Regions from separate parts of the Pantoea sp. Ae19-2 genome, predicted to be linked through region 4. Evidence: predicted binding sites of a transcription regulator. Region 4 holds the regulator's gene; each other region holds the start of a gene.

Region 1 (4,214 bases), 1.7 Mb from region 4:
GTCCGCGAAGCATAGTGAACTATGCGAGCCGGAGACATAACGCAGCATGAGTGCGAAGTTGGTAGGCCTGAGTGGACTTGAACCACCGACCTCACCCTTATCAGGGGTGCGCTCTAACCACCTGAGCTACAAGCCTGTAGAGGTTTTTTCTGCTCGTGACTTTCTATCAGACAATCTGTGTGAGCACTTCGCGGGAAGGTATCTTCAGGTAAGGAGGTGATCCAACCGCAGGTTCCCCTACGGTTACCTTGTTACGACTTCACCCCAGTCATGAATCACAAAGTGGTAAGCGCCCTCCCGAAGGTTAAGCTACCTACTTCTTTTGCAACCCACTCCCATGGTGTGACGGGCGGTGTGTACAAGGCCCGGGAACGTATTCACCGTGGCATTCTGATCCACGATTACTAGCGATTCCGACTTCACGGAGTCGAGTTGCAGACTCCGATCCGGACTACGACGCACTTTATGAGGTCCGCTTGCTCTCGCGAGGTCGCTTCTCTTTGTATGCGCCATTGTAGCACGTGTGTAGCCCTACTCGTAAGGGCCATGATGACTTGACGTCATCCCCACCTTCCTCCGGTTTATCACCGGCAGTCTCCTTTGAGTTCCCGACCGAATCGCTGGCAACAAAGGATAAGGGTTGCGCTCGTTGCGGGACTTAACCCAACATTTCACAACACGAGCTGACGACAGCCATGCAGCACCTGTCTCACGGTTCCCGAGGGCACTAAGGCATCTCTGCCAAATTCCGTGGATGTCAAGAGTAGGTAAGGTTCTTCGCGTTGCATCGAATTAAACCACATGCTCCACCGCTTGTGCGGGCCCCCGTCAATTCATTTGAGTTTTAACCTTGCGGCCGTACTCCCCAGGCGGTCGACTTAACGCGTTAGCTCCGGAAGCCACTCCTCAAGGGAACAACCTCCAAGTCGACATCGTTTACGGCGTGGACTACCAGGGTATCTAATCCTGTTTGCTCCCCACGCTTTCGCACCTGAGCGTCAGTCTTCGTCCAGGGGGCCGCCTTCGCCACCGGTATTCCTCCAGATCTCTACGCATTTCACCGCTACACCTGGAATTCTACCCCCCTCTACGAGACTCAAGCCTGCCAGTTTCAAATGCAGTTCCCAGGTTAAGCCCGGGGATTTCACATCTGACTTAACAGACCGCCTGCGTGCGCTTTACGCCCAGTAATTCCGATTAACGCTTGCACCCTCCGTATTACCGCGGCTGCTGGCACGGAGTTAGCCGGTGCTTCTTCTGCGGGTAACGTCAATCAATGCGGTTATTAACCACATCGCCTTCCTCCCCGCTGAAAGTACTTTACAACCCGAAGGCCTTCTTCATACACGCGGCATGGCTGCATCAGGCTTGCGCCCATTGTGCAATATTCCCCACTGCTGCCTCCCGTAGGAGTCTGGACCGTGTCTCAGTTCCAGTGTGGCTGGTCATCCTCTCAGACCAGCTAGGGATCGTCGCCTAGGTGGGCCGTTACCCCGCCTACTAGCTAATCCCATCTGGGTTCATCCGATAGTGAGAGGCCCGAAGGTCCCCCTCTTTGGTCTTGCGACGTTATGCGGTATTAGCCACCGTTTCCAGTGGTTATCCCCCTCTATCGGGCAGATCCCCAGACATTACTCACCCGTCCGCCACTCGTCACCCGAGGAGCAAGCTCCTCTGTGCTACCGTCCGACTTGCATGTGTTAGGCCTGCCGCCAGCGTTCAATCTGAGCCATGATCAAACTCTTCAATTTAAAGTTTGATTTGCTGAAACAAGTCCAGCGGTGCTCATCTGTAAAACGTCATAATGAATTTCATTATGTGTTCACTCGTGAGGCTTTGATATTTTTTACGTCCGGAGACGCTGATATCAATCCTGCGAGTGCCCACACAGATTGTCTGATAAATTGTTAAAGAGCAGTGCGAACAGCGGGTTAACCGCCTGTCGCGAGGTGGCGTATATTACGCTTTCCTCCTTCAGAGTCAACCTCTTTTTCAGAAGTTTTTCTCCGGCGGCTCAGTTGCCTGACCCTCTCAACACCGCATTCCGTAAGCCGTTGTGCCGTGTCGATGGAGGCGCATTATAGGGAGTTCTCTCTGGCTGACAAGGGCTAAATTCAATAAAAATGACTGTTCGCTGCATTCCACAGCAAAACCCCGCCTTATACGCAGTTACACACAAAGTTATCCACATTCCCGGCCGCATCAAATTTAGACGAGCATCACGCAAACGTTTTCGCTACAATGCCCCGCAACGCAATGGATGCCCCTTTTCGGGGCGTTACCTGAAGTTTTTACGCTTTTGCTGCTCTATATAGAGAAAAGTAAGCACGCAAGCTTGATGTAACGCTCTTATTTACGCGAATCAAAGCCAAGGGATAAAACCACCATGCAACAACCTCGTCCTTTACGCCGCGCCCTGCTCAGTGTTTCTGATAAAGCCGGCATCCTCGAATTTGCTCAGGCACTCTCTCAGCGCGGAGTTGAGCTGCTCTCCACAGGTGGTACCGCTCGCCTGCTCGCAGAGGCGGGACTTCCCGTCACAGAAGTGTCTGACTACACCGGCTTCCCGGAAATGATGGATGGACGCGTTAAAACACTGCACCCGAAAGTCCATGGCGGCATTTTAGGACGTCGTGGACAAGATGATGCGGTGATGGCGCAGCATGCTATCAGCCCGATTGATATGGTGGTCGTCAATCTTTATCCCTTTGCCCAAACCGTCGCAAAACCAGATTGCTCACTGGAAGACGCCGTTGAGAACATTGATATTGGCGGCCCGACAATGGTGCGCTCGGCGGCCAAGAATCACAAAGACGTGGCGATTGTCGTTAAGAGCAGCGATTATCCGGCCATTATCGCTGAGCTGGACGCCAATCAGAACTCACTGACGCTCGAAACCCGCTTCAACCTGGCAATCAAAGCGTTTGAACATACCGCCGCGTACGACAGCATGATCGCTAACTACTTCGGTACTCTGGTTCCTGCCTATCATGGTGAAACCAGCCAACCAGCCGGCCGCTTCCCGCGCACCCTCAATCTCAACTTCATTAAGAAGCAGGATATGCGCTATGGCGAGAACAGCCATCAGGACGCCGCCTTCTATATAGAAGAGAATGTGCAGGAAGCCTCGGTCGCTACCGCCAGCCAGGTGCAGGGCAAGGCACTCTCTTATAACAACATTGCGGATACCGATGCCGCGCTTGAGTGCGTGAAAGAGTTTATTGAGCCCGCCTGCGTCATTGTCAAACACGCCAATCCTTGCGGTGTTGCGGTGGGTGAGTCAATTCTGGCAGCTTATGAGCGTGCCTATCAGACTGACCCGACATCTGCCTTCGGCGGCATCATTGCCTTTAACCGCGAGCTGGATGAGGCGACAGCCCAGGCCATCATCAGCCGACAGTTTGTTGAAGTCATCATCGCTCCTGCTGCAACGGAAGCTGCGCTGAAAGTGACCGCGGCAAAACAAAACGTCCGCGTGCTGGTATGCGGTGACTGGCAGGGTCGCGTGGCTGCCCTTGATTTCAAACGGGTGAATGGCGGTCTGCTGGTTCAGGATCGCGACCTCGGTATGGTCGATGCCAGCCAGTTGCGCGTCGTCAGTAAGCGCCAACCTTCTGAGCAGGAACTGCGTGATGCCCTGTTCTGCTGGAAAGTGGCGAAATTCGTTAAGTCCAACGCCATTGTCTATGCGCGCGACAATATGACCATCGGCATAGGTGCTGGCCAGATGAGCCGCGTCTACTCTGCCAAAATTGCAGGAATTAAAGCGGGTGATGAAGGCCTGGAAGTAAAAGGGTCCGCGATGGCTTCCGATGCGTTCTTCCCGTTCCGGGATGGCATTGATGCCGCTGCTGCCGTGGGCGTAAGCTGTGTGATTCAGCCTGGCGGTTCTATCCGCGACGATGAAGTGATTGCGGCAGCGGATGAGCATGGTATTGCCATGATCTTTACCGACATGCGTCACTTCCGCCATTAATTCTGTGGAGCCTTTTATGAAAATTTTAATCATCGGTAACGGCGGACGTGAACACGCATTGGCCTGGAAAGCGTCGCAGTCGCCGCTGGCAGAAACCATTTTTGTCGCACCTGGTAATGCGGGCACCGCGCTGGAACCCGCGTTGCAGAACGTCGATATTGCCCCCACCGATATTCCCGCTTTGCTGGCCTTCGCTCAACGTGAACAGATTGATCTCACCATTGTCGGCCCTGAAGCG
Region 2 (4,214 bases), 1.9 Mb from region 4:
CTGCCGCGCAGCCTGGAGAGTGGATTTTAGGATGACGTTCAGCGCCACAGCGATGCTGAACGGCAAAATTAACCTGTGCCGTTTGGCTTTTTTCATGCGATCTTGCGCACAGAGGGTTCTGAATCCCTGTCGGCGCGCTTGTTGACTGCAACGCGACTGGCTACGCTTTGCACCGGGACGCACTGCGCCAGAGGAAACCATGTCGCAAAAGATTTACTGGATAGATAATTTGCGGGCAATTGCCTGCCTGATGGTCATCGTCATCCATACCACCACCTGGTATCTGGCCGGGCCGATGGCGATAAAAGGTCACTGGTGGGACATCGCCAACCTGCTCAACTCAACGTCACGCATCTGTGTGCCGCTGTTTTTTATGATTTCCGGCTACCTGTTCTTTGGCGAACGCAGCGCACAACCCCGTCATCTATGGCGACTCGTCGGATGCCTGCTGTTTTACAGCGCCGTCGCGCTGGTCTATATCAGCCTGCTAACGCCCATCGGTGAAGGCCGTTCAATATTGAAAATGCTACAGAAACCGGTGTTTTATCATCTGTGGTTTTTCTTCGCGCTGATCGGCATTTACCTGCTATCGCCCTTAATTCAGGTCAAAAGCGTGCGCCCCCGCTATGTGGCGGTGCTGGTGCTGGTTGTGGCGGTGCTGGCTAATCCCAATACCATGGATCAGTCATGGGGGCGGTTTCACTGGTTACCGATCAACCTCTATCTGAGCGGAGACAGTATTTATTACCTGCTCTACGCGCTGTTGGGGCGCGCTATCGGCACCATGGAAACAGACAGGCGCGGCGTAACTGCGCTGGCGGTCTTGGCCTTCCTGGCCTGCGTGACCGGTATTATGTTGGGCACTAAACGGGCATTAATCGTCAACGGCGCATTTAACGATACCTGGTATCTCTATTGTGGACCGCTGGTGTTTATTGCGGCCATCAGCGCCCTGCTGGTGTTCAAAAATGCCTTTAATCAACGCACTCTGCCTGGCCTGGCGACGATTTCGCGCTACTCGCTGCCCATCTACGGTTTTCACGCGCTGTTTATCCATTTCATCCGTACAAATCACTATGATGATATGACGCGTCCCTGGTTGGATCTGCCCGCCGTCTTTATGGTCACCCTGGCAGGCAGCCTGCTTCTGGCGATGCTGCTCAGTCGGCTGGACAGGCGCCACTGGGTAACCTGAGGCTAGGTTGTCAGGTTCCAACCCCGCGCACGCCACAGTTCAGGCAGCGCCGCCATATCCGTAAACACCGTGACCAGCGGGTGATCCAGTTCCGGGTTGTGCGCGTCGGCACAGTAGTAGAACACTGGCATGCCAGCGGCGATTCCGGCCCGCGCGCCCGCTTCAGAATCATCCACTAAAATACAACGCTCAACAGGCACTCGCATTTGCTCTGCGGCGTGAAACATCAGCTCAGGCTCGGGTTTCCAGTGACCAATGTCGTAACCGCTGTAAAGGCGCTCGGCAAAGTAGTCCAGCATGCCGGTTAATCCCAGCGAGTGCTGCATCTTCTTGACCGTACCGTTGGATACCACGCACACCGGGACGTTCATCTGCTCCACCAACGCCTTCGCCCCGGCTATCGGCTTCAACTCCAGATCGAAAAGTCGGGCAACTTCACTCCGGTAGGCGGGTTCAAGTTCGTCCAGCGGTAATCTGACCCCATGCGACTCGCTAACGTCACGGATGATGTCATACAGTTTCACCCCTTTGTACTTTTCGAACATCTCCTGCAGGGAGAGCGTTATACCGTAACGGGCAAAGGTGGTGACGTAAGCGCGTGTACAAAGCACTTCGCTGTCTACCAGGGTACCATCACAATCGAAAAAGACGCATTCTGCTGACATCTGACTCCATCCTTTTAGTTGGGTGCCCCTACACTCTACCCTAAGCCTGACGCGTTGTGATAATGGCAATCGGTTGCGAAAAATCATTGTATTGCCCGGGCAAAATCGCCAGGATACGCGCCGGTGAAATTTTCTTCCGGATAAACGGCATGAACAAACAAAGCCTTTTTCAGCGCGTATTTAAATTGCAGGAACACGGTACAACGGTTCGTACCGAGGTCATTGCTGGCGTTACCACGTTTTTGACCATGGTATACATCGTTTTTGTAAACCCACAAATTTTGGGTGTGGCAGGGATGAACGCCCAGGCGGTGTTCGTAACGACCTGTCTTATTGCCGCATTCGGCAGCATCCTGATGGGCCTGTTCGCCAATCTTCCGGTCGCACTGGCACCGGCAATGGGCCTCAATGCCTTTTTTGCCTTCGTCGTCGTGGGTGCTATGGGTTACTCGTGGCAGGTCGGTATGGGCGCCATCTTTTGGGGCGCGCTGGGGTTGCTTATCCTGACGCTGCTGCGTATTCGCTACTGGATGATCGCCAATATTCCACTTAGCCTGCGCGTGGGCATTACCGCCGGCATTGGCCTGTTCATTGCCATGATGGGCCTGAAAAACGCCGGCATCATTGTGGCCAACCCGGATACGCTGGTCACTGTGGGCAACCTCAGCTCGCATAACGTGCTGCTGGGTGCTCTGGGTTTCTTTATTATCGCCATTCTGGCGTCACGCAATATTCACGCCGCCGTGCTGATTTCGATGATCGTCACCACGGCGATTGGCTGGATGCTGGGCGACGTGAAGTTTGTGGGTCTGTTCTCTGCGCCTCCGTCCATCACCTCTGTGGTCGGTCAGGTCGATATCAAAGGCGCGTTCAATATTGGCATGGCCGGCATCATCTTCTCTTTTATGCTGGTCAATCTGTTTGACTCATCAGGTACGCTGATTGGCGTCACCGATAAAGCCGGCCTGGTCGATGAAAAAGGGACTTTCCCACGGATGAAACAGGCGCTCTATGTCGACAGCATCAGTTCCGTTACTGGCGCGCTGGCAGGGACCTCTTCCGTTACGGCCTATATTGAAAGTACGTCTGGCGTCGCCGTTGGTGGTCGTACCGGACTGATGGCGGTCGTCACCGGCCTTCTGTTCCTGCTGGTCACATTTTTATCACCGCTGGCAGCCATGGTTCCGGCCTATGCCGCAGCGGGCGCGCTGATCTACGTTGGCGTGCTGATGACCGCCAGCCTGTCGCGGGTTAAATGGGACGATCTGACGGAGGCCGTTCCCGCTTTTGTTACGGCCGCGATGATGCCGTTTAGCTTCTCCATTACGGAAGGCATCGCGCTGGGCTTTATTGCTTACTGTGTCATGAAACTTGGCACCGGGCGCTGGCGTGAAATCAGCCCCTGCGTGGTGATTGTCGCGTTACTGTTTGTGCTTAAAATCGCGTTTATCGACGCACACTGAGCGCCCTGGGAAGTCGTGCGCTGGCGGCCTGTTACTGGGTCAGTATGAGGCCAGCGCGCGTCCATGCAGCGTCGTCAGACGCATCATTTTTGTCCCGTCATCCGGCTTATCTAACGCGATATCACGCAGTGCAGACCACTGGCCGCCGCCGGTGATTTCCCATAAGTACAGGCGCCGCACATGGGGTGATAAAGCACAGGACCACACCAGCGTGGGCTCCGCATCGCACAGAATCTGCAGGTCGGTGGGCAGCGTTGTACGCAGGCGCCCGGCGCCGGGCAATAGCTGTAGCGAACGCAGCCCTTCTTCACCTGCGCCCTGCAGTTTCATTACGCTGTGGCGCAGCGTCCAGATCTGCGTCACGGCCTCAGGCACATCTTGCTGAGCATTGATCCAGGCGATTTCTCCTGAACTTAACCCCTGCACCATCAGCGCCTGCGTCTGACGACTGTGTGCCCGCACGATATCCATATCCAGGCCGACCTGACTGCGCTCTTCAGCCAGCAGGACGCCCACGGTATTCCCCGCGTAGGCAATATTGAAGTCAGGAAGATCGCGATCCGCAAAGGCCGGGCGGCCGTTATGACGCTTAACGATGGGCGGAAGACGATGAAGGCCGTAAATACGCTGCATGAGCTGTGCCAGCAAGATACGGGCCGCCAGAAATCGCCCTCGACGTTTATCCGCAAGATGCTGCGCGCTGTCGATGATGTCCTGCGGGATGGCGCTATCAGCCACCAACTGCCCGGGATTGCCTGTCCAACGAACAAAATGACCCGCCATCTGTCTCTCCATGAAAATGGTCAAATAATCATCAACCCCATTATAAGCGCTTTCTCAGGCTACCGCATACAGCTTGCCCTTTTTTCAGAAAAGCAGCAGGCTGGAGCC
Region 3 (4,214 bases), 740 kb from region 4:
GCGATTCCGTTTTCCATACAGATTGCCCATGAGCTTTTCCTGACAGGCGGATTAACTTAATCCATTAACGTAAGTCGCAACCTGCTTCAGCATTATTGAAGCAAAGTCTTGCGCAATAAACATTACCTGATTGAATAAAAAGGAAAAATAAAATGGGAATTGTTCTTTTCCTTTATTCACAATGTTGAGTCAAAGAATAAAAGCACGGCCGCGCGAAGAAAAGGGCGTAGATCGATATTCTGGAAGGGTGCGCACAATGATGGAAAATAACAGAGAAAACAACCGCAAACGCTTTTTAAGTTCTAATGTTAAAACCGTTACAGCATATTCAATATGCTGTAACGGTTGGATTAATCAGGCGCTCAGCCAGCCGAGCTTAATCACAAATAATACAGACAGAACAATCAGTGCCGCATTAATCTCTTTGGTGCGTCCGCTGAGCAACTTCACCACGGTCCAGGTAATAAAGCCAAAGGCAATACCGTTAGCAATGGAGTAGGTCAGCGGCATCGTCAGCGCGGTCACGGTTACCGGGGCAGCAGTGGTGATGTCTTTCCAGTCAATTTCGGCCAGCCCGGACGTCATCAAAACCGCAACAAACAGCAATGCTGGCGCGGTGGCATAAACCGGCACGCTTGACGCCAGAGGAGAAAAGAACAGCGCAAGCAGGAAAAGCACCGCAACCACAATCGCCGTCAGGCCGGTACGACCGCCTGCGCTCACTCCGGCGGCAGACTCGACATAACTGGTGGTCGTAGAGGTGCCCAGCAGCGAACCAAACAGCGCAGCCGCACTGTCCGCAACCAGCGCGCGTCCCATTTTGGGCACATTGCCCTGCTCGTCAGCCAGCCCGGCGCGTTTGGTTACACCCAATAGCGTGCCGGTGTTATCAAACACATCCACGAACAAGAACGCGAAAATCACGCTAATTAAGCCGACGTTAAATGCACCCGCAATATCCAACTGCATGAACGTTGGTGCGATTGAAGGCGGTGCAGAAAATACACCGCCAAATTTCGTCAGACCAATGCCCATCGAGATAAAGGTGATGATCAGAATGCCTATTAAGACCGCGCCCGTGACGCGACGTGCTTCCAGTACCACGATGATGATAAACCCTAACATCGCCAGTAAGGGGCCCGGCTTCGTCAGATCGCCAATCCCCACCAGGGTAGCCGGATTATCCACAACGATACCCGCGCCTTCCAACGCGATAATCGCCAGGAAGAGACCGATCCCTGCGGCAATACCGGCGCGCAGCGGCAGCGGAATGCTCTTGATAATCCACTCGCGAATCTTAAATATCGATAAGGCGAAAAAAATCACTGCGGACAGGAATACCGCGCCCAGCGCAATCTGCCAGCTGTAGCCCATGTGCAAGACAACGGTATAGGTGAAAAAAGCATTCAGCCCCATGCCCGGTGCCAGCGCAATCGGGTAGTTGGCAATCAGTCCCATTAACACCGAACCAATTGCGGCTGCCAGACAGGTCGCGACAAAAACAGCCCCTTTATCCATGCCGGTTGCACCCAAAATACTGGGGTTAACAAACAGAATGTAGGCCATCGCCAGGAAGGTGGTGATACCGGCGATGACTTCAGTGCGTACAGTTGTGTTGTGCGCTTTTAATTTAAATAGTTTTTCTAACATCATTATCTCTCGATGATAGAGACGTCACTCAGGTGCGCGTTCTCTTGCCAAGGTTATGGTCATGCTGTTTGTTGTGATACTGAGGGGCCGCCAGTGCTGTCGCATGCCAGCCCGACCACCCGAAATACGGTTTTCGCTTTCCTTTGTCACATGAGCAATTGCAAAGGCTAAAGCAATTGCTGTGCCAGCCCGATACGCAATCGATTACCTGGATACGCGTCAGCGAGCCTTAAGATAATTCTGAACCAGATCAGGGCGCGATTATGGTGCATTGCCCCCTAAATGCGCAATCGTTTTCCTTTTACCTCCCTGCCCGGCAAAATTATGCGTTTCCGCACGCTTCAGCAATTTGTCAGGCGACGCTGGTCACGTTTCAGCTGCATCAATCAGCAGGCCATGCTGGAATGTGTAAACTCGCATTTAACCCTTCAGTAACATTGAGGTCACAAGATGAAGCCAGCAATTTTGGTGGTGGATGACGATCATGCCGTCTGCGATTTGTTGCAGGACGCACTCAGTGAACATGCGTTGTTGGTTTATCGCTGCCATCAGGGGAAAGATGCCCTGACGAGGGTGCGCGAACATCCGGATATTTCCCTGGTTATGCTTGATATGATGTTGCCCGACACCAACGGTTTACTGGTTTTGCAGCAGCTGCAGCGACTGCGGCCTGATATTCTCGTGATTATGTTGACGGGTATGGGTTCGGAATCGGAAATGGTGGTAGGCCTGGAGATGGGGGCGGATGATTATATTGCCAAGCCCTTTAATCCACGCGTTGTGGTTGCGCGGGCGCGGGCGGCTCTCCGGCGCAGCGGGCGCGTGGTGTTGCCGGAAACTGACCATGAGGGATGGCGCTTTAATGGCTGGCTGCTTGATGAAACGCGCTGCCAGTTGCTTAATCCGCAGCGAGAAACCGTGCCGTTAACGCAGGGTGAATATACCTTGCTGCGTGCGATGGTGCGGCACGCGCGTAAGGTCCTGACGCGTGACCAGTTGCTGGAACTCACCCATAGCGAAACGATGGACGTGTTTGACCGCACCATCGATGTGCTGATTATGCGGTTGCGGCGCAAAATCGAAGCAAATCCCCATCAGCCCGGCCTGATCCGCACGATTCGTGGGCTGGGTTATGTTTTCTCGGCGGACGTGGTCAAACCTGAAGGTTTGCGGCTCTCGACGCAAACGGCCTGAGCCATCCACTGCCGCATGTCGGTCAACGGGCGAATACCGTCGATTGCATTGGCCGCGCGCAAATTAAACCGGGCGCAGGTGTGCGCAAGTTGCAGCGTTGCCAGCATGTCATCCCCTTCATGGCTGGCATACAGTACGCCCGCACAAAATGCATCACCTGCGCCAACGCTGCCCACAATCTCGTCGGGTGCCAGCTGCCACGCAGGCTGCCAGATGCCTTCGCCGCCGACTTCCTGCCCCCATGCCCCTTCGGGCGCGTGTATCACCACGCGCTGACGTACCCCCTGCCCGGCCAGCCACTGCGCAGCCAGGGAAAAGGCTGCGGGTGGTTGAATACCGTTATCATCCCGCAAAACGACGCCAGACAACGCCTGGGCTTCCAGTTCGTTAATAACCAGGTAATCTAACCAGCGCAACGCAGGCAATACCTGTGGTCGGTAATCCCCGGCACGGGACGCCAGATCGAGCGAGGTAAAATAACCACGCTGCTGCATCTGGGCCAGCAAACGGGCGCTGCGCGTGCCGAATTCGCTGTCCGCGCCGTCCAGCGTTTCAAGCAACAGTAAATAGCCCAGATGAAAGATGCGCTGCGCATCGTCTACAGCGGCGAAATGCGTTCTGTCCAGCAGGGCATTTGCGCCAGGGGAAAAGAAAAACGTTCGTTGCCCGTCCGGTGCGGTCATCACCTGCGTCATCGCGGTGGGTTTATCGCAGGTACGTTGAACCCAGCGATGATCGATCTGCGACGCCTGCATGATAGCCAGCAGGTAATCACCGTCGGCGTCATTGCCCAGCAGGCCAATCGCCACCAGCGGAAGCTGACACTGCATGCGCGAAAGGGTAAGTAAAACATTCAGCGGTGCGCCGCCTGCCGCCTTTTCGCTATGCTGAACCTCAGCCAGCCAGCCCTGTTCCGGCCAGTGGCTAATACGATGAACGTAATCCACCAGCATCACGCCAGCGGCCAGAATGCCGCGCCGCGCCTCCATTTACGCCTGCCCTACGCTGCCGAAAATCTTCATCTGCTGCATCACGGTTTCACAAATTGCGTTCTCCACCGCCATCAGCAGTTCGGCAAACTCGTCATAGCGGGTGTTGCGTGAGGCCAGACTGCGTTCCACCGCGTCGAGTGCCGCCTGCGACATGCCGGTATAGAAGTTGATTTTATGGATGCCGAGTGAGATCGCCCGCCGGAAATCCGCGTCGCTGATGCCTGAGCCACCGTGCAGCACCAGTGGTACGCCGGTTTGCTCGCGAATAGCCGCCAGCCGGTCAAAGTCGAGTTTAGGCTCCCCTTTGTATTTCCCGTGGGCGTTACCGATAGCCACCGCCAGCGTATCAATGCCGGTTTCACGCACAAACTCAGCAGC
Region 4 (4,214 bases):
AAACTTCTCAGCGGTTTCTTTGACCAGCGGTTGTAATTCGCCACGCTGGAACATCTCAACAATAATGTCGCAGCCGCCAACCAGTTCGCCATCGACCCACAGCTGAGGGAAGGTTGGCCAGTTAGCATACTTTGGCAGCTCTGCGCGAATATCCGGGTTCTGCAGAATATCCACGTAAGCGAAGCGCTCACCACAGGCAGACAGCGCCTGAACCGCCTGGGCAGAGAAACCGCAGCTTGGCAGTTTCGGCGAACCTTTCATGTACAGCAGGATCGGGTTTTCTGCGATCTGGCGCTGAATTTTTTCTACAGTACTCATTATTGCCTTCCTTAATTCGTCACTTCGTGTTTCTTTATTGTAGCGACTTCCCTTCAGGACTGAAAATGAGATTTTCTTCCCGTTAGGGCAAACCGCCATGTTTGTTAAGTCCGCTTGCGCGCTATCCACCCGCTCATCGGGACCCGAAAGGTGAATGTATTAATAATTTGCAATAATTTTGCTGAGTTAAGCTGCTGAAATTGCTTATTTATGCCTGCTTTTTACCCAAGTTATTAATTAATAAAAAAAGGACTTACTGTTTTAAAAAAAACTGGACTAGAATGTCTTCGGCGCTGATCGTTGATCAGATTTTTCTTAACCTTGTCAGATATCTGTTGAACCTGACAGCTTAACCAGTAAACGGACTATGCGTTCAATTATTACGCTTCTTATTCTGGCTTTTGCGCAACTGTTCTTTAACGTCGCCTCTGCATCACCGCAGGCGCCGGTTAAGGCCAGCTTGCATAAGGTAGAGAAAAAAAGTGCGCGCGAAGATGAGCGGCGCAAGCGACGCACGGTTAAAGCGTCGGCGAAAAAAAGCCGTTCCTCCGCAGAGCAGAAATCCAGCAAAACGCTTAAAACCAGTAAAAATCCCTCTCACGCGGTTGCCTCTCACAAAACCCTGACCAAAGCGACTGATTCACACAAGAAGCTCACAAAAAAAGTGGCGGCCAATGCCACCAGCAAGAAACGCTATGGTCATCAACGCGCGGTGAAGGTGGCGAAAGCGAACAGCAAGGATACCGGCACCATCAAAATGAGCAACGCACACCGTCAGCGCTATCAAAAAGCACGTGAAACGGCGATGGCAAAACTGATGGGACAGCTGGGCAAGCGCTACCAGTGGGGCGGAAAATCGCCGCATACCGGTTTCGACTGCAGCGGCCTGGTGTGGTACGCCTACAAAGATGTGGTGAAATTTAAAATTCCGCGTACTGCAAATGAAATGTATCACCTGCGGGATGCCGCGCCGGTGAATCGGGAAGCGCTGGAGAAAGGCGATCTGGTGTTTTTCCGCATCAACGGACGTGGCACGGCCGACCACGTGGGTGTTTACCTGGGTAACGGTAAATTTATTCAGTCACCGCGTACCGGAAAGGACATTCAAATCAGTGCGTTAAGCGAAGATTACTGGCAGCGCCACTATATTGGTGCGCGTCGCGTCATGACGCCAAAAACCGTTCGCTAAACGTCACTCCTCCGTCATACCGACGGAACGCAGCCGGGACAGGGAAACCTTCCCGGCTTTTTTATTAGTTCAGAATGGCGGTAAAGCTGAACGCAATAATCATCAACAGTGCAGCCGCCGTGGTCATCAATGACAGTTTCAGATCGGTACTCATCACAACTCCTTAGGCACAATTTTAGTAGGGGTTAAGCATTTTCCCACACGCGTGGGTAAAAATCTCGTTTTATCCGTGCAGCCTTGTTAGAATCCCCTCTTTGTTGCGCAACAGCGCGCAACATCGGTTGCGTCAGCACCCTTTTCAACCGTTATTTCCTGCCCCGATGCCCCATAACCGGTCAGAAAAACGATTTTTTTGCAGAAATAACCGTCCGCTGACGCAAACGTTTAACAACATGCTTATCAACAGGTTAGATAAGCCCGGGAGTTCGATTTTCATGGCAACAATTAAAGATGTGGCGAAACGTGCAGGCGTCTCTACCACAACCGTTTCTCACGTCATCAATAAGACGCGCTTTGTCGCAGAAGATACCCGCGAAGCGGTCTGGGAAGCGATTCGGGAATTACATTATTCACCCAGCGCCGTAGCACGCAGCCTGAAGGTGAATCACACCAAAACGCTGGGCCTTTTGGCCACCTCCAGCGAGGCGCCCTATTTCGCTGAAATTATTGAAGCCGTGGAGAATCACTGCTTTGATAAAGGCTACACCCTGATTTTAGGCAACGCGCATAACGACCTGCAAAAACAGCGTGCCTACCTCTCGATGATGGCGCAGAAGCGCGTCGATGGGCTGCTGGTCATGTGTTCTGAGTACCCGGATGATTTGCTGCAAATGCTGGAAGCCAACCGCAATATTCCCATGGTGGTCATGGACTGGGGCGAATCCCGTGCCGATTTTACTGACACGGTGCTGGATAATGCGTTTCAGGGCGGTTATCTGGCCGGCCGCTACCTCATCGAACGCGGGCATCGCGATATCGGCGCCATTCCAGGGCAAATGGAACGTAACACCGGTGGTGGCCGTCATGCCGGTTTCCTCAAGGCGCTGGAAGAAGCCGGTATTCAGCCGCGTTCAGAGTGGATTGTGCAGGGCGATTTCGAGCCTGAATCCGGGTATCAGGCTATGCAGCAAATTCTGTCGCAGAAGCAGCGCCCAAGCGCGGTGTTCTGCGGTGGCGATATTATGGCCATGGGCGCTATCTGTGCCGCCGATGAAATGGGCCTGCGCGTCCCGCAGGATATTTCGGTGATTGGCTACGATAATGTGCGCAACGCACGCTATTTCACGCCTGCACTCACTACCGTGCACCAGCCAAAAGCGCAACTGGGGGAGAAGGCTCTGGAGATGCTGCTGGACCGCATTACCAGCAAGCGTGAAGAGTCGCAAACCATCGAAGTGCATCCGACACTGATTGAGCGACGCTCTGTAGGCTACGGTCCCTATCGCGACTACCGTCGCTAATCCTCGCTCAACCACTCCTGATTGAGCGTTTGCGCATCACCCAGGTAATTGAGCAACCAGCCCAATGCCGGTGATGCGCGATCTTCCGCCCAACTGACGCAGCAGGGACTTTCTGGAAAAGGCTGGGGCAAGTTAAGTTCGGTCACTTCGCCGCTGTCCAGTAGCGGGCGGGCTAAGTGCCCCGGCACCATTGCGACGCACAGCCCGGACCGGACGCAGTCCAGCCCGGTCTGCCATTCAGGCACCACCAGTCGGCGTTGATTATCCAGAGCCCAGGTCATACGGCGCGGTAACGCACGCGAGGTGTCTTCCAGCACCAGCGAAGGCCAGTTGCGCAACGCCTCATCATCCAGCCGGGCGACCTGGGTTAACGGATGTTCCCGCGCGACGATGCAGCGCCAGTTCAGGGTTCCCATATCGCGGAAAGCAAACCGCCCGCCCACCGGAATCGCCTGAGTCGCGCCTATTGCGACCTCGACTCTTCCGTCAGCCAGCGCATCCCATACGCCGTTAAACACTTCATAACTGATGTGGAGCTCCATATCCGGAAAGTGGCGGTAGAAATCCCTGACGAACTGACGGGTTCGGTGCGGTTTCACAATGCAGTCCACCGCAATCGCGATTTGCCCTCGCCAGCCGTTGGCCAGTTGCTGGCACTGACGGCGCGTGGCATCCATTTTTTTGATGACGCTGCGGCCTTCTCGCACAAAATGTTCGCCCGCAGGTGTCAAAACAACCTCCCGGTGCTGCCGTTCAAACAGCGGTACCGCCAGCCAGGTTTCAAGCTGGCGAACGGTATAGCTGATGGCAGAAGGCACACGGTGCAACTCCTGGGCCGCAGCACTGAAACTGCCGCCACGCGCGACCGCATCAACCACTTCAAGCGCATATTCAGACCACATATCCTGCCTTTAAATTTTTTAACAGCAACAGGCAAATTTTACCGTTTCACAGTATGAAGTACAGCTTTTACACTGCCCCGCGTTTATCCTGCAAAAAATGAGAATCAGATGTCAGCTTCTAAAGGATTCATTCCCTATCTTGCCGTGCTCAGTATGCTGGGCTTTCTGGCCACCGATATGTACCTGCCCGCCTTCGGGGCCATGCAGCAAAGTTTTAACACCTCCGCCGGGATGATCAGCGCCAGTATGAGCCTGTTCCTGGCGGGTTTTGCCTGTGGTCAGCTGGTATGGGGACCGCTGTCAGATCGTATTGGCCGCAAACCGGTATTGCTGGCAGGACTGAGC

What was found. The regulator PurR, encoded in region 4, represses purine synthesis genes. The targets are predictions, from matches to a motif close to CANGCAAACGTTTGCNTG.
Region 1: purH (bifunctional phosphoribosylaminoimidazolecarboxamide formyltransferase/IMP cyclohydrolase) is a predicted target of PurR. The motif match lies at 2,221-2,238, and genes of this name have one in related genera.
Region 2: AAIE03_RS17670 (NCS2 family permease) is a predicted target of PurR. The motif match lies at 1,923-1,940, and genes of this name have one in related genera.
Region 3: AAIE03_RS05530 (NCS2 family permease) is a predicted target of PurR. The motif match lies at 1,934-1,951, and genes of this name have one in related genera.

What each region holds. Positions count from the first base shown of each region.
Region 1 covers NZ_JBCHWE010000001.1:3,681,702-3,685,915, forward strand. The annotation lists tRNA gene AAIE03_RS16905 (tRNA-Ile) at 60-136, opposite strand; rRNA gene AAIE03_RS16910 (16S ribosomal RNA) at 210-1,751, opposite strand; gene purH (bifunctional phosphoribosylaminoimidazolecarboxamide formyltransferase/IMP cyclohydrolase) at 2,387-3,976, shown strand; gene purD (phosphoribosylamine--glycine ligase) at 3,993-4,214, shown strand, end outside.
Region 2 covers NZ_JBCHWE010000001.1:3,849,111-3,853,324, forward strand. The annotation lists gene AAIE03_RS17660 (acyltransferase) at 200-1,195, shown strand; gene yieH (6-phosphogluconate phosphatase) at 1,198-1,860, opposite strand; gene AAIE03_RS17670 (NCS2 family permease) at 2,010-3,323, shown strand; gene AAIE03_RS17675 (4'-phosphopantetheinyl transferase family protein) at 3,363-4,106, opposite strand.
Region 3 covers NZ_JBCHWE010000001.1:1,203,995-1,208,208, reverse strand. The annotation lists gene AAIE03_RS05535 (hypothetical protein) at 1-30, opposite strand, end outside; gene AAIE03_RS05530 (NCS2 family permease) at 355-1,653, opposite strand; gene AAIE03_RS05525 (response regulator) at 2,101-2,844, shown strand; gene AAIE03_RS05520 (carbohydrate kinase family protein) at 2,781-3,833, opposite strand; gene AAIE03_RS05515 (ketose 1,6-bisphosphate aldolase) at 3,834-4,214, opposite strand, start outside.
Region 4 covers NZ_JBCHWE010000001.1:1,946,178-1,950,391, forward strand. The annotation lists gene AAIE03_RS08950 (Grx4 family monothiol glutaredoxin) at 1-321, opposite strand, end outside; gene AAIE03_RS08955 (C40 family peptidase) at 686-1,507, shown strand; gene cydH (cytochrome bd-I oxidase subunit CydH) at 1,572-1,661, opposite strand; gene purR (HTH-type transcriptional repressor PurR) at 1,942-2,967, shown strand; gene punR (DNA-binding transcriptional activator PunR) at 2,964-3,869, opposite strand; gene punC (purine nucleoside transporter PunC) at 3,978-4,214, shown strand, end outside.